3 regions of the Musicola paradisiaca NCPPB 2511 genome follow, and region 1 is predicted to be linked to each of the others. Evidence: predicted binding sites of a transcription regulator. Region 1 holds the regulator's gene; each other region holds the start of a gene.
What was found. The regulator CRP, encoded in region 1, controls carbon source genes, mostly activating them, when cyclic AMP is high. The targets are predictions, from matches to a motif close to ATGTGANNNNNNTCACAT.

Region 1 (7,715 bases):
GCAAGCCCTGGCAAAGCCTGGCATTGTTGCTGGTCGCGCAATCGGACGCACTGCGATTGGAATGTCATGACCCGATGCAGCAACGGACAGTATGGCTGTATCAGGAGCAGCAACGATTCTGGTTGACGTCGGACAGGGGACCATTGAGGGTGCACAGTTTCTATCCGCTGGCGGCTGCGCGTCCGGCCCTGAAGCCTTCATTCTGGCTACGCTGCCGTCACCGTCTGCATCTGCGTTGAGCCGCACTCGACGACGGATAGGATTTTCTACGCCTGACGGCTGAGAATTCATGGATGATGGCACCGTTATTTTGGCGGTAAAACACCCGGTTTTCGCCAATCCAGCCGAAGAATACCGCGGCAGTATATGACCACCTGAGCGAATTTGACTTCAGGTATAATTCAATCTATTCAGGAGGTTATATGACTATGCCATCTCTCGAAATGCCCAAGGTTCTGGCGTTTGTCGCCGGCGTTGGTTCATCCAATCGTACTACTGCCGGTGCGCAGCAGGTGCGGGTTAGTTTCCCCCAGCCGCTGGCCGCTGGCGTGACGCCGGTGGTGGCGGTGACGCCGTTGCAGGGCTCCGAGTATGCGCCGGGCAGTATTCCGGACACCTTCGCGCTGACGATCACTGGCATCAACAATACGGGATTTACCGTCAATATCTGGCGCGTGGATAACGGCGGCAAAGGCTGGGGGCAGAATCTGCGCCTGTCTTGCCTGATCAGCGCCTGAAGTCGTGAGGCAAACATAGCGATAAGTTGAATGATGACGGGGAGAGCTTTGTAGCGATATTCCCGGTACCGGGCCACCGCCATGGTGCTGCCCGGTCGATCCCGCCAGGCTATTCTATTGCCCAGGGTGACGCCCTAAATCTTCACGCACGGCGTGTACGCCTCGGTTTACTCGCTGCACTCATTCGTTCCGTTGGCGCGAACATGACCCTGTCCGTTGAACAGGCGTTGTATGTTGTCTTCGCACCGTTCTCGTCCAAACTGATGCAGGCAAATGACGTTTATGGCGCAACGGAGGGTTCCGGTAAGGTGAAATCCGCCCCGTCTGGTCGACACGTTTCCGCCACCCCCGCTATACTCCTATCCCGTGACGGGCATCGTACGGTAACGGGAGTTACCGCATTGATTTACATAAATAATATCCACAGGTTAATACGATGAGCCTTTTGATTATCGATAACTACGACTCCTTTACCTATAACCTCTACCAATATTTTTGCGAGCTGGGCGCGCAGGTAACGGTTATGCGTAATGACGAATTGACGCTGGCGGATATTGAGCGTTTGGCGCCGCAGCGGCTGGTGATCTCGCCCGGCCCTTGTACGCCGGACGACGCCGGGATTTCGCTGGCTGCCATCCGTCACTTTGCCGGCAAACTGCCGATTCTGGGGGTATGCCTTGGTCATCAGGCGTTAGGGCAAGCGTTTGGCGCTCAGGTGATCCGGGCCCGGCAGGTAATGCACGGCAAAACATCGGCGATTCGTCATTCCGGACAAGGGGTGTTTCTCGGGCTGGAAAATCCGTTGACGGTGACTCGCTATCACTCGCTGATTCTGGCATCTGAAACGTTGCCGGCCTGTTTTGACGTGACCGCCTGGACGGAACGGGATGGGCGACCGGATGAAATCATGGGTATTCGCCACCGAGCGTTGCCGTTGGAAGGTGTACAGTTTCATCCGGAGAGTATTCTTAGCCGACAGGGGCATCAGTTGTTGAAAAATTTCATGAATTTATAAACGGATAGTGAATAGCGTCGACGGGCGAGCGGATTTATCGATTGCGCTCGTGTGATTTTTTATGCATATTTATTGACTATATTTTCATGTTGGACAATGGGATATCATCACGGGGCAGCAGATGGCGACAGAAAAATCAGCAGTAACGCGGGAAACATACGACAAGGTCATTCTTCCGATTTATGCGCCCGCGCAGTTCGTGCCGGTGAAGGGTAAAGGGAGCCGTGTCTGGGATCAGCAGGGCAAAGAATACATCGATTTTTCCGGCGGTATTGCCGTTACCGCGCTGGGACATTGTCATCCGGCGCTGGTTGAGGCGTTGAAAACGCAGGGCGAAACCCTGTGGCACACCAGCAACGTGTTTACCAACGAGCCGGCTTTGCGTCTGGCTTCCAAGCTGATTGCCGCCACGTTCGCCGACCGGGTGTTTTTTGCCAACTCGGGGGCGGAAGCCAATGAAGCGGCGTTCAAACTGGCTCGTCATTACGCCATCGAGCGCCATAGTCCGTATAAAACCAAGATCATCGCTTTCTATCAGGCGTTTCATGGCCGGACGCTGTTCACGGTTTCAGTAGGCGGGCAGGCCAAGTACGCCGACGGCTTCGGGCCGAAACCGGCGGATATCATCCATGTGCCTTTCAATGATCTGGCGGCGGTGAAGGCGGTGATGGACGATCATACCTGTGCCGTGGTGTTGGAACCGATCCAGGGCGAGGGCGGTATTACGCCGGCGACGCCGGAATTCCTCACCGGTGTGCGTGAATTGTGCGACCAGTACAACGCGCTGCTGGTGTTCGACGAAGTGCAGTGCGGCATGGGCCGCAGCGGCAAGCTGTTCTCCTACATGCATTACGGCGTGAGGCCGGATATCCTGACCACCGCCAAGGCGTTGGGCGGCGGTTTCCCCATCAGCGCTTGCCTGACCACCGAGGAAGTGGCGTCCGTCATGAGCGTCGGTTTGCACGGCACCACCTACGGCGGCAACCCGCTGGCCTGCGCGGTGGCGGAAGCGGCGCTGGATGTGATCAATACGCCGGAAGTGCTGTCTGGGGTGGAAGCTCGTCATGAACGTTTTGCGGCGGCGTTGCACCGTATCAATGAGCGGTTTGGCATTTTTGATGAAGTCCGCGGTATGGGGCTGTTGATTGGCGCACAACTCAAGAAAGCGTGGCATGGTCGTGCGCGCGATTTCCTGTCGGCGTCGGCCGAACTGGGGTTAATGATTCTGGTCGCCGGGCCGGATGTGATTCGCTTTGTGCCGTCGCTGGTGATTGAACTGGACGATATCGATCAAGGCATGGCGCTGTTCGAACAGGCGGTCGCGAAGGTTGTGGAGCAATAAGTTCGTCTGTTGCTGAAAATAAAAGAGCGTGCCGCAGCACGCTCTTTTTGATCCGGCGTCGCAATGACTCAGCGTGTACCGTACACCACAATGGTTTTGCCGTGCGCGGAAATCAGATTCTGGTCTTCCAGCATCTTCAGAATACGGCCGACGGTTTCACGAGAACATCCGACGATCTGACCGATTTCCTGACGGGTAATCTTGATCTGCATGCCGTCAGGATGCGTCATGGCATCGGGTTGCTTGGCCAGGTTTAACAGTGTTTGGGCGATGCGGCCCGTTACATCAAGAAACGCCAGATTTCCCACTTTCTGGGACGTGACTTGTAGACGGCGCGCCATCTGTGAAGACAGACGCATAAGAATATCGGGGTTGACCTGAATCAGCTGGCGGAATTTCTTGTAGGAAATTTCGGCGACTTCACAGGCGGTTTTGGCCCGAACCCAGGCGCTACGTTCCTGACCTTCTTCAAACAGGCCGAGTTCACCAATGAAATCTCCCTGGTTGAGATAGGACAGGATCATTTCCTTACCTTCTTCATCCTTGATCAGCACGGCGACCGAGCCTTTCACGATGTAGTAAAGCGTCTCTGCTTTTTCACCCTGGTGAATAAGCGTGCTCTTCGATGGGTATTTGTGAATATGGCAATGAGAAAGGAACCATTCGAGAGTCGGGTCTGTTTGCGGTTTGCCGAGAACCATTCGCTGTTATCCTCTGTTGTAATTCACTGCGCAAATCACAGGGCTCAGAGTTCCCTGTACGGCGTGATAACATAGTTATATTTAAATTCCACTCAGGCGGAATGACGTCAGGGAATATACTGAGGCTGTCTATCGGGTGACGTCATAATCAGGATGTGTCTGGTAGAGGCTCACACACCGGATTATTTCCCCGTTTTTAACACAGGTTGTGTGTAGTGTCTCGTGTTGTCTCGCTTCAGCATGATTAAACTCTGATTTTAGTCGGGTTTATACATAAGCGATGTAATTTTTAAAAAATAGTTGAGGGTCAATGTTATGCAGGCGCGGGTGAAGTGGGTTGAAGGGTTAACGTTTCTTGGCGAGTCCGCCTCCGGGCATCAGGTGTTGATGGATGGAAACGCCGGAGACAAAGCGCCGAGTCCGATGGAAATGGTGCTGATGGCGGCGGGTGGATGCAGCGCCGTCGACGTGGTATCCATCTTGCAGAAAGGGCGTCAGGATGTCGCGGATTGCGAAGTACGATTAACGTCGGAGCGCCGCGAAGAAGCGCCGCGTATGTTCACCACGATTAATTTGCATTTCATTGTGAAAGGGCGCGGCTTGACCGACAAAGCAGTTGAGCGCGCCGTCGCGCTGTCGGCGGAAAAATATTGTTCCGTCGCGCTGATGTTGGGAAAAACGGTACATATCACTCACAGCCATGAAGTCGTCGAACTGGAATGACCCGGTCGGTTGCACATCATGCGCGGCGGTTGTACGGCTGCCGCGCCACGCTTTAACCGATGTTATCGCCCGCCAGTAGCCGCTGTACCAGCGGCGTCATAATCAGCTCCATCGCCAGCCCCATTTTCCCTCCCGGCACCACGAGCGTATTGATGTGCGAAATAAACGAACCTTGCAGCATGGCCAGCAAGTAGGGGTAGTCGATGTTGCTCATCCCCTGAAAGTGGATCACGACAAAACTTTCATCCATGGATGGAACGGATTTGGCGGCAAACGGATTGGAGGTATCGACTGTCGGGACGCGCTGGAAGTTGATGTGCGTGCGTGAAAACTGCGGGGTGATATAGGTGATGTAGTCCTCCATCGAGCGAACCACCGAATCCATCACCGCTTCGCGTGAGTGGCCGCGGTCGTTGATATCCCGTACCAGTTTCTGCATCCACTCCAGGTTGACGATCGGCACCACGCCGACCAGTAAGTCCACATGCTGGGCGACGTTATGGGATTCCGTCACGACGCCGCCGTGCAGCCCCTCGTAAAACAGAATATCCGTGGGTTCCGGCATCGGTTCCCAGGGGGTGAATGTTCCCGGTACCTGCTTGTAGGGAATGGCTTCGTCGTAGGTGTGGAGATATTTGCGGGTTTTACCGCTGCCGCTGCGACCATAGTCGATAAACGCCTGTTCCAGCAAACTGAAATCATTGGCTTCCGGGCCGAAGTAGCTGATGTGCCTGCCCAGATCCCGCGCTTTACGGATCGCCATGTCCATTTCCGGACGGGTATAACGGTGATAGCTGTCACCGTCGACCTGCGCGGCGCGGATATTGAGCTGCTGGAAAATTTTATGAAACGCCAGGCTGGTGGTGGTAGTGCCGGCGCCGCTGGAGCCGGTTACTGCAATAATCGGGTGTTGATGCGACATGATGCAAACTCCGGTCGGTCAGGCGGCGCGGGTCGTGATCGACCATAACGCAATATCCTTATTGTTATCATGTTTGTTCCGGCCTGACACGCCAATTTACGTTTTCCAGCGGGCGTGTCAGCCGTCGTGAATCACGCCGCTGCGCAAGGCGTTACGCGGCATGATGTTGACGGTTTCATGCAGTTCGGACCAGACCAGCACCACCTCGCCGCGTTGCAGTTGCAGGTGTACGTCTTCCACCTTTTCCGCCAGCGAGCGTTCATGTTCGCCGTAGTCGGTGCCTTCCCGCAGTACGAATGATTCAATCAAATTTTCCAGCGTGTCGGGCGCCAGCGCCTGCCAGGGAATGATCATTTTATTGCTCCAGATAAGGGGTGAACCAATCGGGGATGCGATGTTCCAGCCACATTTCAGGGTGGCGCCATGATCCGCTGACAAAGCCGACATGCCCGCCATGCTCTGTCAGTTGGTATTCGACGCAGGGCGGTAACTGCGAGGGATCGGGAATGACTTCAGGCGTCATAAAAGGATCGTCCTTTGCCTGGATGATCAGGGTTGGAGTACGGATCTGCGGCAGCAGCGGCATGGCGCTGCAACGCCGGTAATAATCCGCGGCGTCGTGAAAGCCGTGAAGACGGGCGGTGATGAGGTCGTCGAACTCCCTCAACCCGCGTACCTGTTTGATGCGGGACGGCGATACCGGAATGGTGCCGGGATACGCCGCCAGTTTGCGCAGTGCGCTCTGGCGCAACGAATTGACCAGATAAGATTGATAGATGCGGGAAAACCCCTGTTCGATGCGGCGGCTGCAAGGCTCCAGCAACAACGGCGCCGAGACGACGGCGGCGGCGTTGAGCGAACAGCGCTCCCCCTGACGGCCCAGCAGGCAGGCCAGCATATTGCCGCCGAGCGAAATGCCGATCGCCGCCGTGGGCGCCGGCCCCAGCGTTTTTTCCAGCCATTGCAGGAAATAGTCGGCATCGCCGGTTTCGCCGGAGTGATAGATGCGCGTCCGGCGATTAGGCACCCCGCTGCAGCCGCGGAAATGCATGATCACCGCCAGCCAACCGCGTTCCCGACAGGCGGCCATCAAACCGTGCGCATAAGGGCTGCGGAAGTTCCCCTCCAAGCCGTGGAACAGCACCACGCGCGGCTTATGCGCCGCAGGTTGCGGCGGTTCGCTCCAGGCCAGTTCGACGAAGTCGCCGTCGGGGGTATCCAGCGTTTGCCAGACGGGCGTCAGGCTGGGGCGTCGGCGAAACAACCGCGGCAGCAGTGTTTGCAGATGTGGGTTGCGCATCCCGCCCAACGGCTGAAAAGCGCTGTTGTGTAGTGGATAAGTATTCATGGCAAAAAACTTGTATGGGTGACGTCGCGCTGCTAGGTTGATGGCTTTCTGCTAATCCCTTCCGGCTTTAAAGGATTGCCGTTTCATGGATCACGTCAGCCTGTTTCTTTCTATGTTGGGTTTCTTGTGGGTCGCAGCGATTACTCCCGGCCCCAATAATATGCTACTCACCGCATCCGCCGCCAATTTTGGTTTTTTGCGCTCTCTGCCGTTAATGCTGGGGATCATGATCGGCATGCAGAGCATTCTGCTGTTGGTATCGCTGGGGCTGGGCAGCTTGATTCTGCTCTATCCGCCTTTGCATCTGGCGTTGAAAGTGTTGGGTAGCGCTTATCTGTTGTGGCTGTCGTGGAAAATAGCCTCCGCAGCCTACGAACGGCTGGATCTGGACACCGCGCCGTCGGCGCCGATGCCGTTGTATCAGGGCGGGTTGTTGCAGTTTCTCAATCCCAAGGCGTGGCTGATGTCGCTGGGCGCGGTTGCCGGTTTCAGTCTGGCGGGCGATGGTTATACCGGGTCGGTGTTGTCGATCAGCGTGGCGATGGCGCTGGTGAACGCGGTCGCGGGCGCCGTCTGGCTGGCGTTCGGCGCCGCCATCGGCCGTCTGCTGCGTAGCCCGGTCGCCTGGAAGCGCTTTAATATTTCGATGGGGATCCTGACGGCCGCCTGCGTGTTGATGATCTGGCATTAAGCGCCGGGAGAACGGCGCGGCACGCACGGTGAGTTTCGCGTGCCGCGATACGTCATAGTCAGTCTTCCGTGCTGCGGGACAAGGCTTCAAGCTGTTCCTGCGCGTCGAGCCAGGCCATTTCCACCTCTTCCAGTTCGGCTTTGGTTTTACTCTGCGTTTGCAGGCATTCCGTCAGTTCGTTTTTCCGATCCGCCTCGTAAATGGCGTTGTCCGACAGGCGCGCTTCCACCCCGGCC
Region 2 (7,715 bases), 200 kb from region 1:
CAGCGTTTGCGCCAGTGCAGTCGCGGCCTGATCAGCGTTAACGTTCATCAGTTCGCCCTCGGCGGTAATGCCGATGGAGCTGACCACCGGCAGGTAGCCTGCCGCCAGCAACGTGTTGATCAACGCCGGCGACCCGGCCTCGGCTTTACCCACATGGCCCAGTTCTTCGCTCAACTGCGTTACCGAGGTGCTGCCGCCATCCGCCAGGCTCAGCCCTACTGCGTTGATATCATGGCGAATCGCCCAGGCCAGCAGGGTTTTGTTGGCGGAACCCGCCAGCGCGCCGGTAATGATGTCGATTTGATCCGCCGGCGTAACGCGCAGACCATTTTTCTTCACCACCGGCAGGGAGAGTTTCTTCATCAGGTCGTCCACCAGACAACCGCCGCCGTGCACGATCACCAGCGGACGCTGATGCTGCTGACGATATTCCACCAGCGCGGTGAACAGGCGCTCCAGCGCCTCTTCGCTATCCAGTAACACACCGCCGAGTTTGATAATTAACGGATTCATGGGTCTTTGCGCCTCAGGGATTGAATCAGAGTAAAGATTGGGTTTCCGGGAAACCAAAACGAATATTCATACATTGTACCGCCTGGGCCGCCGCGCCTTTCAGCAAATTATCTTCGGCTGCGACCACGATCAGGTGTTCACCCTGCACCGCGAAGCCGATATCGCAGAACGGCAAGCCCACCACGGATTTCAACGCCGGAACGCCTTTTTCATACAGGCGCACCAGCGGTTTATCGTGATAGGCGTTGTGATAGGCTTCCGCCACGTCCTGCGCGGTCACGCCCGGTTGTAGGCGGCAGGTAATGGTAGCCAGAATGCCGCGCGGGAAGTTGCCCAGATGCGGCGTGAAGATCACCGGAATCCCCAGATGCGTGGCGATTTCCGGGTGATGACGATGGTTGAAAATACCGTAGGGTTGCAGGCTGACTTCACAGAAACTGTTGGTCATGGAAGCCTTGCGGCCGGCGCCGCTCACGCCGCTGGTGGCGTCGATGACCGGCCACTGTTCAGGGTTCAGCAAACCGCCTTCCACCAACGGTTTCAAGGCCAGTTGGGAAGCCGTGGGGTAACAGCCCGGTACGGCGATCAGCTGCGCCTGACGGATATTGTCCGCCTGCCACTCCGCCAAACCGTACACCGCCTGCGACAGCAGATCGGCATGTTGATGTTCGAAACCGTAGTAACGGTTGTAGAATTCCGCATCCTGCACGCGAAACGCACCGGATAAGTCAAAAACCGTACAACCGGCGGCCAGGAACTGCGGCGCCAAGTCGTGACTCACTTTATGATCAGTGGCCAGAAACACCACGTCGACGCCTTTGGCGGCTTCCGCGACGTCGGTCAGCGGTTGCACCGGCAGCTCAATGATGCCTTTTAATTGGGGATGCAGATCGGAAATGCGTTTTCCCGCATCTACACTTTGCGCGGAAACCGCCAAAGCGGTTATGTTCATCTGCGGGTGACGGTTCAGGTACAGTGCCAGCTCAGCGCCGGTATAGCCACTTGCACCCACGATCAACGTATTCAGCATGTATCCGTATACCTTAAATTGCTTATGTTTGTGGAACAGGGAGCAGGCTCACCAGCGCAGCCACGCCGTTCACCCACAAGGTCAGGAAAAGCATTATGCGGCATTTTGCCCCGCCGCTATAGCTTACGATTTCCTTTCACCCGACATTATTGTATTTTTATTCAAAATAAATGCATGAATATTGATACTATCCTAACCAGAGGCTGTCAACTGTGAAGATGAATTTACCCCCTTTTATTGAGCTCTATCGGGCGTTGATCGCCACACCGTCCATCAGCGCCACCGATCGTGCGCTGGATCAGAGCAATGAAACCTTAATCAACCTGCTGGCAGGTTGGTTCGCCGATTTGGGTTTTCACGTTGACGTACAGCCCGTGCCGGGCACCTACAATAAATACAACCTGCTGGCGCGTCTGGGCGAGGGTAGCGGCGGGTTGCTGCTGGCCGGCCACACCGATACCGTTCCGTTCGACGACGGCCGCTGGACGCGCGACCCGTTCACGCTGACGGAACACGACAACAAGCTCTACGGGCTCGGCACCGCCGACATGAAAGGCTTCTTCGCCTTTATTCTCGATGCGCTGCGGGATATTGACGCCGACAAACTGACCAGGCCGCTGTACATTCTGGCCACGGCGGATGAAGAAACGACGATGGCGGGCGCCAAATACTTCTCCGAGTCGACCGGCATTCGCCCGGATTGCGCCATCATCGGCGAACCGACGTCGCTACAGCCGATCCGCGCCCACAAGGGCCATATGTCGAATGCCGTGCGCGTTCAGGGGCAGTCCGGTCACTCAAGCGACCCGTCCCGCGGCGTCAACGCCATCGAAGTGATGCACGACGCCATCTCCCACCTGATGGTACTGCGCGACGACCTTAAAACGCGCTACCACAACCCGGCGTTCCATATTCCCCACCCCACCATGAATTTCGGCCATATCCACGGCGGCGACGCCGCTAACCGCATCTGCGCCTGCTGCGATCTGCACATGGATATCCGCCCGCTGCCGGGCATGACGCTGAGCGATCTGAACGGACTGATCACCGAAGCGCTCTCGCCGGTCAGTGACCGTTGGCCCGGCCGTCTCACCGTCAGCGAGCTGCATCCGCCGATCCCAGGCTATGAATGCCCTGCCGACCATGAACTGGCGCAGGTGGTGGAAAAACTGCTGGGGCAGCCGACCGATGTGGTGAACTACTGTACCGAAGCGCCCTTTATCCAGACGCTGTGCCCGACGCTGGTGCTCGGCCCCGGCTCCATCAATCAGGCGCATCAGCCGGATGAATTCCTGGATATGTCGTTCATCCAGCCGACCCGCACATTGATTACCCAATTGGTGCATCATTTTTGTCGGTAGTGATACCCTTGCGGTCAACGGTAATCCTTTGTTCGCATTTACAGCGCCGCCTCGCTCAGGCGGCCACGTTCACCGGGCGCACGATCACGATGAAGAAGAAAGACTTTATTGCACAAGATCTACTGAGCAAGATTTACCAGCACGCCGCACTGCGGCCGGAACAGCGAATGTCAGAAAAACTGCCACCGGAGCGCACCTTAGCGGAGGAATATGGCGTATCGCGTTTTACCATCCGCAAAGCGTTGGAAAAATTGGCCAGCATCGGTGCGATTCGTCTGGTTCAGGGCGCAGGGAATTACATTAATCCGGACATCCGCAACAATCCGTTGGTTTATAACTCCGTTACCGAGAAGAAATTTCATCAGATCGCTTTTCGTCTGCTCAGTTTGCATAAGCGTCTTCCTACCCGTGATGAGCAACAGATGTTCGGCATTTCCGATGCCGTTTTTTTGTGGGAGTTTTGCCGGTTACGGTACGTTGAGAACCAGAAGGTACAGATCGAAGTCTCCAGAATGCCTGCCGACCTGTTTGCCGATATGACCAGGCGTATACCTGAGCAATCCATTCAAAAATACATTCTGGGCAAGGGGTATGAGATTTCTCACTTTTTAACCCATTATCAGGCCGTCACCGTCAATCAGGCTCAGGCGGAACTGCTGGGGTGTAAAAAAGGCATCGCCGCGATGCACATTCTCAATCGCGGCATGCTGAAAGACGGGAGGGTATACGAAGTCAGCGATATCATCGACATCAACTACACCTGCACTTACGTGATTCCCTTCAATCAGGACAACCTGACCTTCCGTCAGTCGACTTGATAAACCGGGTGGGACTAAAAAGACTATGGCGTATGCAACGAACCATCCGGCAGGCGGCTTTGAGTCCATTCGTGCGGCCGATAAACAACGGGAAACGCCTGCGCCACATCCTCCGCCATTTCGACGCCGATACCGGCTTTTTCTATAGGATATAAATACCCGTTATCCGGTATTGGCGAATCAGGGAAAACCCGCCGGGTGTTTTCCGGATAAGCGATATATTCCTGAATCGCCGCATTATGCAGATGGATATTGAGATGTAAGTTCACCGCCGCGCCAATTGGCGTCATATCCGGTGGGCAATGCCATGCCAGCCGAATACCAAAGTTCTGGCAAAATGCCGCCAGTTTCAATGCGGGAGAAATACCGCCTATCTGAGAGACATGGCAACGGATGAAATCAATGTGGCGATGGATCACCAGATCCTGCCATTCCGCCGGATTGTTAAACAGCTCACCTGTCGCCAGCGGCACCGATGTTTGAGCACGGATTTGAGCCAACCAACCGTTCTGTGCCGGAGGAAGAATATCCTCGATGAAGTAAGGTCGATAACCTTCCACCGCCTGGGCAAACTGCACGGCCTGAGACGGAAATAATCGCTCGTGCACGTCATGCAGAATATGAAACTTGTCGCCATAACGTTCCCGTAAGGCCCGGAACATGGACAACGTATTGGCGATGTACTGCTCCTGATCGTAATAGGCGCCGGGCGTCGGCTGGCGCGTGGAATGCAGTTGCTCCGGCGTCCCGCCATAAAAACCCAGCTGGCACCGAATATGCCGATAACCGTCCGCGTAGTGGCGATCGACCTCATCAAACAACCCCGTCAACGTCTCGCTGGCCGCATGGGTATACAGGGTAATGGCATCACGGGATTTTCCTCCGAACAGCTGATACAACGGCATATCAGCCAGTTTGCCTTTAATATCCCACAAAGCCATATCAATGCCCGCTATGGCATTGTTGATAACCGGCCCGTTACGCCAGTAGGCATTGACCATCATCAAATGCCAGAGATCTTCGATATGGTTTGCATCTTTTCCCACCAGCAATGGGCATAAATATTCATCTATCAGCGTTTTCACTGCCAGAGGCCGTTGCTGGAAGGTCGCGCAGCCATAACCAGTAATGCCCTTATTGGTATCGACGATGACTGTAACCAGATTATGTCTGTCCGGTTTAGTGATAAGACATTTAATGTGAGTAATAATAGTCGGAGTCACAGAAACATATCTCCTGGTATTGATAACAAAATAACTGATGGTAAAAACACGTTTTTCGTGACGTGAACCCCTGTGGAATAACATGTTTTTACTTATTTATCCTTGGCTTGTAAAGGTATTATTTTTTGGTCTAAAAAACCCACTATTTTTTAATTAAAAACCATACCAATTTTAAAAAAAACACATAACACCCGTATTAAAAGGGAAAATGAGACAATCATCATATTTTATTGGTTTGTTTTTAATAAAACAGCCCTCTATCATCAAAGCCGTTGTTTTTGACAATAATGATAATGAGGATTTATTTATGGGGAAAAATAAAATCGTCCAATCAATTATTAATCTGATTGGTGGATCGGAAAATATTAATAAGTCCTGGCATTGCATGACACGGCTTCGTTTTGATGTTCTTCGTGAAGAAAAAATAGATATCGACGCTATAAAAAAGCTTCCTGGAATATTAGGCGCACAATATCAGAACGATCAGTTTCAAATTATTATCGGCCCGCAAGTCGCAGAATACTACGCGGCGCTGACACAAAGCCTGTCAGAAAACACGGCTGAAAATACGGAAAAGACCTCCCATACGGCATCAAAGAAAGGCCTCATTTCGCTGTTCATGGATACTGTTTCCGGTGTATTTGGCCCAATTGTACCGGCTATTGCCGGTGCCGGGATGATCAAAGGGCTGCTGGCAGGTCTATTGGCCATGAAAATCATCTCCACCAAGACCGACACCGTTATCATCATCGACCTCATTGCCAGCGGCGTGTTTTATTTCCTGCCCTTCTTTCTGGCGATTTCTGCGGCTCGCATGTTCAAAACCAATGAATATTTGGCTGCGGCGATAGCCGCCTGCATGATGTACCCCTCACTCATTGAGGCGGCTAAAGCGCTGGCCAGTAAAACACCGAACGCCGCCGACACCTTCTATTTTCTCGGCCTGCTGCCCATACCGGTGTTTAACTACTCAGCCAGCGTCATACCGGTGATATTTTCCGTGCTGGCCTTGAGCTATATCCATCGCGGGGTCGATCGCATCATGCCTGCTGTACTCAAAACGGTGTTTACCCCAACACTGACATTGTTCATTACCGCGTTAGTTTCACTGACGATCATCGGCCCATTGGGGATCCACTTTGGTAAAGGACTCGCCTGGCTGATTCAGGGATTGTTCGACCTTTCCTCCGTGCTCGCGGGCCTTGTTGTTGGCGCTATCCGTCCGGTGGCGATCCTGACAGGCATGCATCACGCCATGACACCTATCGCATTACAAAATTTTGCCGAAAAAGGCTACGACATGTTGATGCCAATGATGTGCATGGCCAATATGGCGATTGCCGGGGCAACGTTCGCTATCTTTCTATGAAAAAACACGGCAGGATAAATCGGTGGTACTGTCTGCGGCGGTTTCTGCGCTTTTGGGCATCACCGAGCCGGCGCTGTTTGGCGTGCTCACCAAATATAAAAAAGCGTTTTTGTCCGCGACGATTGCCAGCTCTGTTGCATCCGCGTTCATTGCTTTCTTCGGCGTGCGGCTGTTCGGATACATCCTGTCCAGCGTATTCAGTTTGCCTGCCTACATTGGCCCTTACTTCATCTATGCCATTAGCGGCGTCCTCATTTCCCTGATACTTTCTTTTTCGCTGTCTTATTGCCTGGTCGTCAGGAAAAACCGCTGATCGTTACCATCCGGCGCATCCTTGCTGACGCGCCGGACACGCTTTCCCCGCCCCACTGAATTTGCACCGACATGACATGGTATCCCCGCCTCGTTTGCTTACTCGTTTCGTGCATAAAATAAGCCGTGCTTATCTACAAGCTTTTGTAATTAAATTTCACAAATTGCTTTATCACCTGTTAAACAGGTACAACAGAGGAGATGTTGTCACATTCATTGACGAACAGAGCAGGTCGTGGCTAGATAATCACCAGTATCCACATATTTTGTGTGGTGTAAAAAACTTACAGAATAGAGAGAAATGGGTCAGGGTTACTATGAATGAAAAATATTCCGCAATGCGAAGCAACGTCAGTATGCTTGGCAAATTGCTCGGAGATACCATCAAGGATGCATTGGGTGAAAACATTCTTGATCGTGTTGAAACGATTCGAAAACTGTCCAAAGCGTCCCGCGCCGGCAGTGAAAAACATCGTCAGGAACTGCTGACTACCCTGCAGAACCTGTCCAACGACGAGCTACTGCCTGTCGCCCGCGCTTTCAGTCAATTCCTCAACCTGACCAATACCGCCGAGCAATATCACAGCATCTCTCCGCATGGCGAAGCCGCCGGCAACCCTGGGATGCTGGCCGATGCATTCCGCAGCCTGAAAAGCCGCGATAACCTGAGCGACAGCGCCATCCGCGAAGCGGTGGAATCTCTCTCTATCGAACTGGTGCTGACCGCACACCCAACGGAAATTACCCGTCGAACCCTGATTCACAAGCTGGTTGAGGTCAATACCTGCCTCAGCCAGCTCGACCACAACGATCTGGCCGATTACGAGCGTCACCAGATCATGCGCCGTCTGCGCCAGCTGATCGCTCAATATTGGCATACCGACGAAATCCGTCGGGATCGTCCAACGCCGGTGGATGAAGCCCGTTGGGGCTTCGCCGTAGTGGAAAACAGCCTGTGGGACGGCGTGCCCGCATTTCTGCGCGAACTGGACGAACAGTTGGAAAACGCTTTCGGCTTCCGTCTGCCGGTGGAGTCGGTGCCGGTACGCTTTACCTCCTGGATGGGCGGCGATCGCGACGGCAACCCGA
Region 3 (7,715 bases), 360 kb from region 1:
TACGAATACCAGCGGCAGGAAACCGATGATCAGCGAGAACACGCGGGTCATCTTGAACTCTTTTTCCTGCGTCGGTTTGAAATAAGGGACATAGAAGTCTTTCACGATCAGCGAGGCGATCGCCAATGCCACGGTACTGACGCTGATGAAAATAGACGCTACCAGCGAGGTGGTCACTACGCCGGCCAGCCACGGGTTCATATCCTGCAGGAAGATGGGCAACGCATACAGGCTCTTGATTTCCGGGTGGACGAATTTGGCGGCCACACCGATGATCGCAATCGCCAGCGCGATCGGCATACAGAACAAGAAGGCGATCCAGGTGGCGCGTTTAGCGGATTTTTCATCCTTGGTAGACGCAATGGCCTGGATGACGAACTGGGTACAGAAGATGGAGCCGATGGTGCCGATCAGCCATGCGCCGATGGTGCTGGCGCCGATGTTGCCATCCCAGGTCCAGTAGAATTCCGGCATCTTCTCGACCATCGGCGTGATGCCGCCGGTCATTTTCAGCGCAACATACAGAATGATCATCACGCCGACATATTTCAGGCCGCTGTGGATCAGCGTGACGTAGGCGACGCCTTTGATGCCGCCAAAGTAGAAATAGAAGGTACTGACGATGGCGGTGATCAGCGCCGCCACCGGCAGGTTCACTTTCAGTACGGTGGAGATCGCCGCCGCGCCGCTGACGTAGTTACCCACGTTTACCAGCAGCAGTGCGTAGATCATGATGATCGAGATAATGTTTTTGGTGGTGTTGCCGTAACGTTCGGCGATCGCGCCGGAGATGGTGATCTTCCCGGTGTTGTAGATCTTTTTCACCAGCACGATGCCGAACAGCAGGAAGCCGATGGCGGCGCCGATGACCGACCAGGATGCCGCGATACCGCTTTCAAACGCTGCCTGCGAGGTGCCGACGGTGGATTTGGCGCCGATGAATTCGGTCATCAGCAGGATACCGACGATAAACGCCGGCAGCGAACGGGAGCCTTCCATAAATTCCGAGTTGGAGCGGCTGCGTAGCCGCAGCGTCAGCAAGGAGGTAAAGGCAATATAGAGCACAATTATCCCAACGATGATAAGTGTGTCTGTCAGATCAAAATGGTTCATGGGTTTCGATCCTGTAGGGTAAAGGTAATGGTGTTTTATGTGACGAGCGCGTGTCGTCAGTCAGTAAAGGGTTGCGTTAGCGAACGAATGGCCTCTTCGTCCTGCGCTGAGAACTGAATCGGGTAGCGGCTGACGCCGACATCCTGCCCCATCAGTACCAGTGCCTTTTTCACGACCGCAGGAGAAAACGCGATCGCGTACAGCGTTTTGCGCAGCTCGCTGACCTGCTCCTGCGCCTGGCGCGAGCCTTCGACGTCGCCGGCATGGAAACGGTGCCAGATCTGGCTGATGGCTTGCGGCGCCACGTTGGCCAGGCCGGAGATACAGGCGGAGCAGCCATCGACGAAGCCTTGATGGATCAGCGAGTCGGGGCCGTTCAACACGTCAAAATTCGGGATACCTTTGGCCGCCTGCAGGAAACCGCTCAGGCTTTCATAACTGCCTGCGCTGTCCTTGATGCCGATGATGTTGGGGTGATCCGCCAGGATGCGCACCGTTTCCGGTTGCAGGGTATTACCGGTACGCGCCGGAATGTTGTACATGAACACCGGCACCGGCAGCGCATCCGCCACTTCACGGTAATGGGCGATCAGCTCGCTCTGTTTCAGCGGCACGAAGTAGGGGGTGATCACGGAAACCGCATCGACGCCGAGTGCGGCAATGCGTTTGCCCAGCTTGATGGTTTCACGGGTGGAGATTTCGCCGACGTGCGCGACGACCGGTACGCGGCCGGCCGCTTCATCCACGCAGGTTTCCGTGACGGCGACTTTTTCGTCGGCATTGAGCACGAAAAACTCACCGTTGGTGCCGTTGCAGAAAATACCATTGCCGTAGCGCATCTGGCGTTGTACCTGCTGGCGCATGGCGGCGGGATGGAATTCCCCCTGATGGTCAAAGGGCGTGACGATAGCCGTCAGAACGCCTTTAATTGGCTTACTCATTGTTATTCCTCGTTATTCATCAACCAGAGTGATGTGTTCAAAACAAAGTTGAATAGATGGCGTGCACATCTTCGGCACGAACGGTCGTCGGTACGTTTTTCATCAGGCGCTGCACCTGCAGGGCTGATTCCACCAGATACGGCAGGTGATCCGGGCTGATCCCCAGCTGTTGCAGCGATGAAGGCAGATTCAGACGTTTGACCAGCGCACCGAAGTAATCCACCAGCGCCTCGGCTTTCTGCGCCGGCTCGAGGCTGGTATCGGCGTTCGGCAACAGGTCGTAGGCCTGGGCGAATTTTTCCTGCGCCGCGTGCTGAACGAAACGCATGCAGGGCGTCAGCAGGATGGCGTTGGCCACGCCGTGGGGGATGTGGTACTTGCCGCCCAGCGGGTAGGACATGGCGTGCACCAGGTGCGTGCCGGAGTGGGCGATGGCGGCGCCGCCGTAGTAGGACGCCCACAGCATATTGAGACGCGCTTCCAGATTGCCGGGTTCGTTGACCGCAGCGTCGATATTGGCGAACAGTTTCTTCAGGCCGATCAGCGCGTAGTTGTCGCCGACCGGGTTGGAAATGGTGGCGGTGAAACATTCGATCAGGTGGCACAACGCATCGATACCGGTAGAGGCCGCGATGTGAGCGGGCATGCTGGTGGTCAGTTCGGGGATCAGCGCCACATAGTCCGGCAGCATCACCGGCGTAATGATCCCGACTTTGGTTTCTTTTTCCGGAATGGCAAGAATGGCGTTCGGTGTGGCTTCAGAGCCGGTACCGGCTGTGGTGGGGATCATCAGCGACGCGGTGCGGCGCGTCGGTTTGGTGCCCGCCAGCAGGCTTTCCAATGTGATGGCGTCATCGCCGGCGCACAACAGCGACAGCAGTTTGGCGACGTCCAGTACGCTGCCGCCGCCGATGCCGACCACGAAGTCCGGCACTGAGGACGGCAGATTTTGCAGCACCGCCGCAACATCATGCTGGCTGGGTTCAGCGGGCACATTATCAATCACCGACAGCTGTGCAACGCCGGCCGCCAGCTGTTCCTTCAGCGCCTGAACGCCGGGCAGCCCGACAATATTCCGATCTGTGACCAGTAAGACATGCTGTTTGCCGCGCAGCAGATAGGTGATGTCCTGGAGTGCCTGATAACCACTGATAATGGTGCTGTTGATATTCATACTCATACCTTGTTCTGATCCGCTGTGATTCCCGCCTGATTTGATTGATTTTTTTCAATCATGATTCTTTTCTGTGACCGAAAAAAATCGGAAGGCCTACATTCTGCTGCTAATTTATAGAAGAAATTGGTTTTGAATAATTTGATATTGCTCACATATAATCAATTGTGATTCAATATAATCATTGTCAGGTAATCAATCAAAACGGGGCAGTGGTATGCCGAACAGGCAGGAAGATATCCGTGTGCTGGTTGTGGCTGACGACTTTACCGGTGCAAACGACGCCGGCGTAGGGCTGGCGCTTTACGGCGCTCAGGTCAATGTGCTGTTTGACGCCGCGAGGATCGGTGCCGTTTCATCGGGCGACGCCATCGTCATCAATACCGACAGCCGTGCGCTTGACGCCGCAGTCGCGGGAGAGCGCACCGCGCAATCGGTGCGGGGCTGGCGGGAGCATGGCGTCGAAGGCTGGATGGTCAAAAAGGTGGATTCCACGTTACGCGGCAATCCCGGCGCGGAGACCGAAGCGGCGCTGCATGCCGCCGGTGTGTCGCTGGCGCTGGTGGCGCCGGCCGCGCCGTCACTAGGCCGCGTGACCCGCGGCGGTAATGTGTGGGTGCACGACCGTCTGTTGACGGATACGGAGTTCGCCAGCGATCCGAAAACGCCGGTGCGCTCTTCTTCCGTCGGTGAACGGTTGGCGGAACAGACCGCATTGCGGCAGGCGCGGGTTTCATTGAGCGAGCTTCGTCAAAATGGACTGGCGGCACGTCTACAACGGTTGAGCGATCAGGGCGTGCGGCTGGTGGTGCTGGATGCGGAAAATCAGCAAGATCTCGACCTGATCGTGCAGGCCGCCGGGCAGCTGGCTGCAAAGCCGTTGTTGGTGGGATCCGCCGGGTTGAGCGATGCGCTGGCCCGTCATCTGTATCGGCGCGTAGGTAACGCCTCGCGTGCGTTGCTGGCGGTGATTGGTTCTATGAGCGAAATCGCTCAAAAACAAATTCAAATGGCCTGTCGGCGGCCGGATGTGGCGCTGGTGGATATCGATATCGACGCGCTGCTGGCGGTGTCGTACCCGGCTGCGCTGGCGCGCTGGTGCGAACAAGCGGCGGCCACGCTGGCGTCCGGGCACCATTGCCTGATTCGTACCTGCCTGGACGATAGCCAGCGTTTCGAGATCGACGGTTTGTGCCAGCGTCATGGTATGGCGCGTCAGCAACTGGGCGATACCATCAGCCAGCGGCTGGGGGAACTGACTCGCCAGATTGTTGGTCGCCAGCAACCGGGCGGTCTCTATTTATCCGGCGGCGATATCGCGATTGCCGTCGCCAATGCTTTGCAGGCCAACGGTTTTCATATCAAAGGGCAAATCGCTTCCTGCGTACCCTGGGGGCGGTTTCTGGACAGTGTTGTCGGTGATATCCCCGTAATGACCAAAGCAGGCGGTTTTGGTGACGAGGCTACCCTGCTGGACGTTTTACGTTTTATTGAGGAGAAGGTGAGTGAGTAAGATAATTGCGGTAACAATGGGAGACCCGGCAGGTATCGGCCCGGAAATTATCATCAAATCGCTGGCGGAAGGCGAACTTTCCGGCGCGCCGGTGGTGGTGGTGGGATGCGTGCAGACGCTGCGCCGCATTCTGGCGCTCGGCGTCGTGCCGCAGGTGGAGCTGAACGAAATTGCCAACCCGGCGCAGGCGCGCTTCGCCCCCGGCGTCGTCAATGTCATTGATGAACCTCTGGCGGATCCGGCCGGGCTTGAGCCGGGAAGAGTACAGGCCCAGGCGGGCGATTTAGCTTACCGCTGCGTGAAACGCGCCACCGAACTGGCGATGGCGGGTGAAGTACACGCGATTGCCACTGCGCCGCTGAACAAGGAAGCGCTGCATTCCGCCGGGCATCTCTATCCCGGTCATACTGAATTGCTGGCGAAGCTGACCAACAGCCGCGATTATGCCATGGTGCTGTATACCGATCGGCTGAAGGTGATCCATGTGACGACACACATCGCATTGCGCAAATTCCTGGATACGCTGAATCGCGAGCGCGTGGAAACCGTCATCGGTATGGCGGATACCTTCCTCAAACGTGTGGGCTATGACAAACCGCGTATCGCTGTCGCCGGGGTCAACCCGCATGCCGGGGAAAACGGCCTGTTCGGCGACGAGGAGATCAATATCGTGTCGCCGTCCATCGAGGCGATGAAGGCCAAAGGTCTGGATGTGTATGGCCCCTGCCCGCCGGATACCGTATATCTGCAGGCGTATGAAGGCCAGTACGATATGGTGGTGGCGATGTATCACGATCAGGGCCACATTCCGCTGAAACTGCTTGGTTTCTACGATGGTGTTAATATTACTGCGGGTTTGCCGTTCATCCGGACATCAGCGGATCACGGTACGGCGTTCGACATCGCCTGGACGGGCAAGGCGAAGGCCGAAAGTATGGCGGTTTCGATCAAACTGGCGACCCAGCTGGCCTGATAGAATCGGCTGAGGGTAAAACATACGGATATCATTGTGGGGGAAACATTGAGTGACGCATTACGCATAAGCGGAGAAAAAATAAAGGGACAAAGCCGTCTCGACCAGATTATGGATTACCTCAAAGGCCATAATCTGGTGACGGTGGATGAACTTGTGGCCGTCATTGATGCTTCCCCGGCGACGATTCGCCGTGATTTGATCAAACTGGATGAGCAGGGCGTCATCAGCCGTTCGCACGGCGGCGTGACGCTCAATCGCTTCATCCCGTCGCAGCCCACCACCAACGAAAAGATGCAGCGCAATTTGCTGGAAAAGCAGGCGATCGCCCGTCAGGCGGCGACGCTGGTGCAGCCGGGCAGCGCGGTGGTGCTGGACGCCGGCACCACCATGATGGAGCTGGCGCGCAACCTGACCCATCTGCCGCTGCGCGTCATCACCGCTGATTTACAGATTGCGCTGTTTCTTTCCGAATTCAAGCAGATAGAAGTCACCATCATCGGTGGACGTATCGACGATAGCAGCCAGTCGTGCATCGGCGAGCACGGCCGTCGGCTGTTGCGCAGCGTCTATCCGGATATCGCGTTCATCAGCTGCAACTCGTGGAGTCTGGAGAAAGGCATCACCACGCCGACGGAAGAGAAAGCCGGGATCAAGCAGGATTTGGGGGTGAATGCCAGCCGCCGGGTGCTGCTGGCGGACAGCAGCAAGTACGGCGCGTATTCGCTGTTTTGCGTGTCGCCGTTGACGGCGTTGACTGATGTGATTACCGATGGCGAACTGGCGCCGGAGATCCAGCGGCAATTGCAAGGGCAGCCGTTCCGGTTGCATCTGGTGACGGTGTAGCCGGACGAAATCGTCCGAATACGTTGTATTTTCCCTTGCCGAATCACTCGGCCCTCGAATAACACCGCCCCGTCATGCGTGTATGGCAGGGCGTCTCAATATGGACGGCACGTAAGCCGGTAATCGATCGTCAGCGGCTGCTCCGGCGTCAACGCCAGCGCGGTGGCATAACCGGACTGGCTGATGGCGTTGTCCCGCAGACACGCCGGCCCGAGATCCCATGCCGAACAAACGGGCTCGACCCCCAGGCAATAATTCTTTCCTGACCAGGGCGCTTGTCGCCTGCCGCCGTTACTGATCCACAACAGACAGTGCGGCAGTATCGTCGTGTCCCAATGTAATGACAGCACCAGTCGCCGCTGCGGGTAAGTCAGTTCGATGCCGGCGACCGGCGACATCACCTGTAGGATCTCCTCCGTGGCGAACGGCAGCGGCAGTCGGCTGAGATCCAGCGTCGCGCCATCGGCGGCCGGGGCCAGGCGCAAGTCATCAAAGACGGCGCCGGGCTGAAGACGGCTGACGCCCGGTTCGGCTGGCTGTGGGTAGGCCCGCATGTGTAATGCATTGTCGGCGGATAACACCAATTCCCCGGCATCCCCCCCGATGGGAAACACCGGGTGCAGCCCGACGGGCAACCGACAGGGCCGCCTGGCCTGTAGCGTCAGAGAAAAATTCACGTTGCCGTTATCGGCCAGCTGGATAACCCGGCGCAGCGCCGTGAGCGGGTAGTCCGGTGGAAAAACGAAATCGAGTGCGGCGTGGCGGGATGAGCGCCCGGCGAGCGTCCAGTCACGGTTGGCGGGCAGCCCGTGCGGGATACCCGCCAGGTAGCCGTCGCCGTCTTGCTGCGCATGGCCGAACGGTACGCCGACCCACTCACCGCCCAGACGGTGCATCAACGGCGGTTGCCCGGCGCAGGCATCGGCGTCATCGAGCCAGTGGGCGCGGTACAGCAGCGCGGTCGCCTGCGGCGTGCCGGGGCGGAAGGTCAACGCGGATAGCATACCGCCCGCCAGGCCGATGTCGGCGCTCAGCAAGCCATCATCACTGTGCAACATAAAAGAGGCGTTTGGGCTCATGGGCGATTCCTGTGTATTCAACGGGTGAATCGACGGGCTGGCGCGTGGGCGGGATAGTGCGGCGGGGCGACCCCGC

Region 2: a site for CRP is predicted at 5,154-5,171, ahead of DPA2511_RS00995 (enolase C-terminal domain-like protein). Genes of this name have one in related genera too.
Region 3: a site for CRP is predicted at 3,368-3,385, ahead of DPA2511_RS03550 (iron-containing alcohol dehydrogenase). Genes of this name have one in related genera too.

What each region holds. Positions count from the first base shown of each region.
Region 1 is NZ_CM001857.1:409,113-416,827, forward strand. It holds gene DPA2511_RS01860 (hypothetical protein) at 1-239, shown strand, start outside; gene DPA2511_RS22315 (hypothetical protein) at 423-737, shown strand; gene DPA2511_RS01875 (aminodeoxychorismate synthase component II) at 1,174-1,752, shown strand; gene argD (bifunctional acetylornithine/succinyldiaminopimelate transaminase) at 1,874-3,094, shown strand; gene crp (cAMP-activated global transcriptional regulator CRP) at 3,163-3,795, opposite strand; gene DPA2511_RS01890 (OsmC family protein) at 4,111-4,518, shown strand; gene DPA2511_RS01895 (phosphoribulokinase) at 4,571-5,440, opposite strand; gene DPA2511_RS01900 (YheU family protein) at 5,558-5,794, opposite strand; gene DPA2511_RS01905 (hydrolase) at 5,796-6,788, opposite strand; gene DPA2511_RS01910 (LysE family translocator) at 6,874-7,479, shown strand; gene DPA2511_RS01915 (ABC transporter ATP-binding protein) at 7,538-7,715, opposite strand, start outside.
Region 2 is NZ_CM001857.1:212,819-220,533, reverse strand. It holds gene argB (acetylglutamate kinase) at 1-513, opposite strand, end outside; gene argC (N-acetyl-gamma-glutamyl-phosphate reductase) at 539-1,543, opposite strand; gene argE (acetylornithine deacetylase) at 1,756-2,904, shown strand; gene DPA2511_RS01000 (GntR family transcriptional regulator) at 2,994-3,722, shown strand; gene DPA2511_RS00995 (enolase C-terminal domain-like protein) at 3,746-4,945, opposite strand; gene DPA2511_RS20825 (PTS transporter subunit EIIC) at 5,253-6,314, shown strand; gene DPA2511_RS24195 (hypothetical protein) at 6,337-6,627, shown strand; gene ppc (phosphoenolpyruvate carboxylase) at 6,944-7,715, shown strand, end outside.
Region 3 is NZ_CM001857.1:764,394-772,108, forward strand. It holds gene DPA2511_RS03540 (sodium:solute symporter family protein) at 1-1,113, opposite strand, end outside; gene DPA2511_RS03545 (dihydrodipicolinate synthase family protein) at 1,170-2,054, opposite strand; gene DPA2511_RS03550 (iron-containing alcohol dehydrogenase) at 2,092-3,228, opposite strand; gene dtnK (D-threonate kinase) at 3,446-4,741, shown strand; gene DPA2511_RS03560 (D-threonate 4-phosphate dehydrogenase) at 4,734-5,714, shown strand; gene DPA2511_RS03565 (DeoR/GlpR family DNA-binding transcription regulator) at 5,751-6,560, shown strand; gene DPA2511_RS22330 (aldose epimerase family protein) at 6,656-7,639, opposite strand.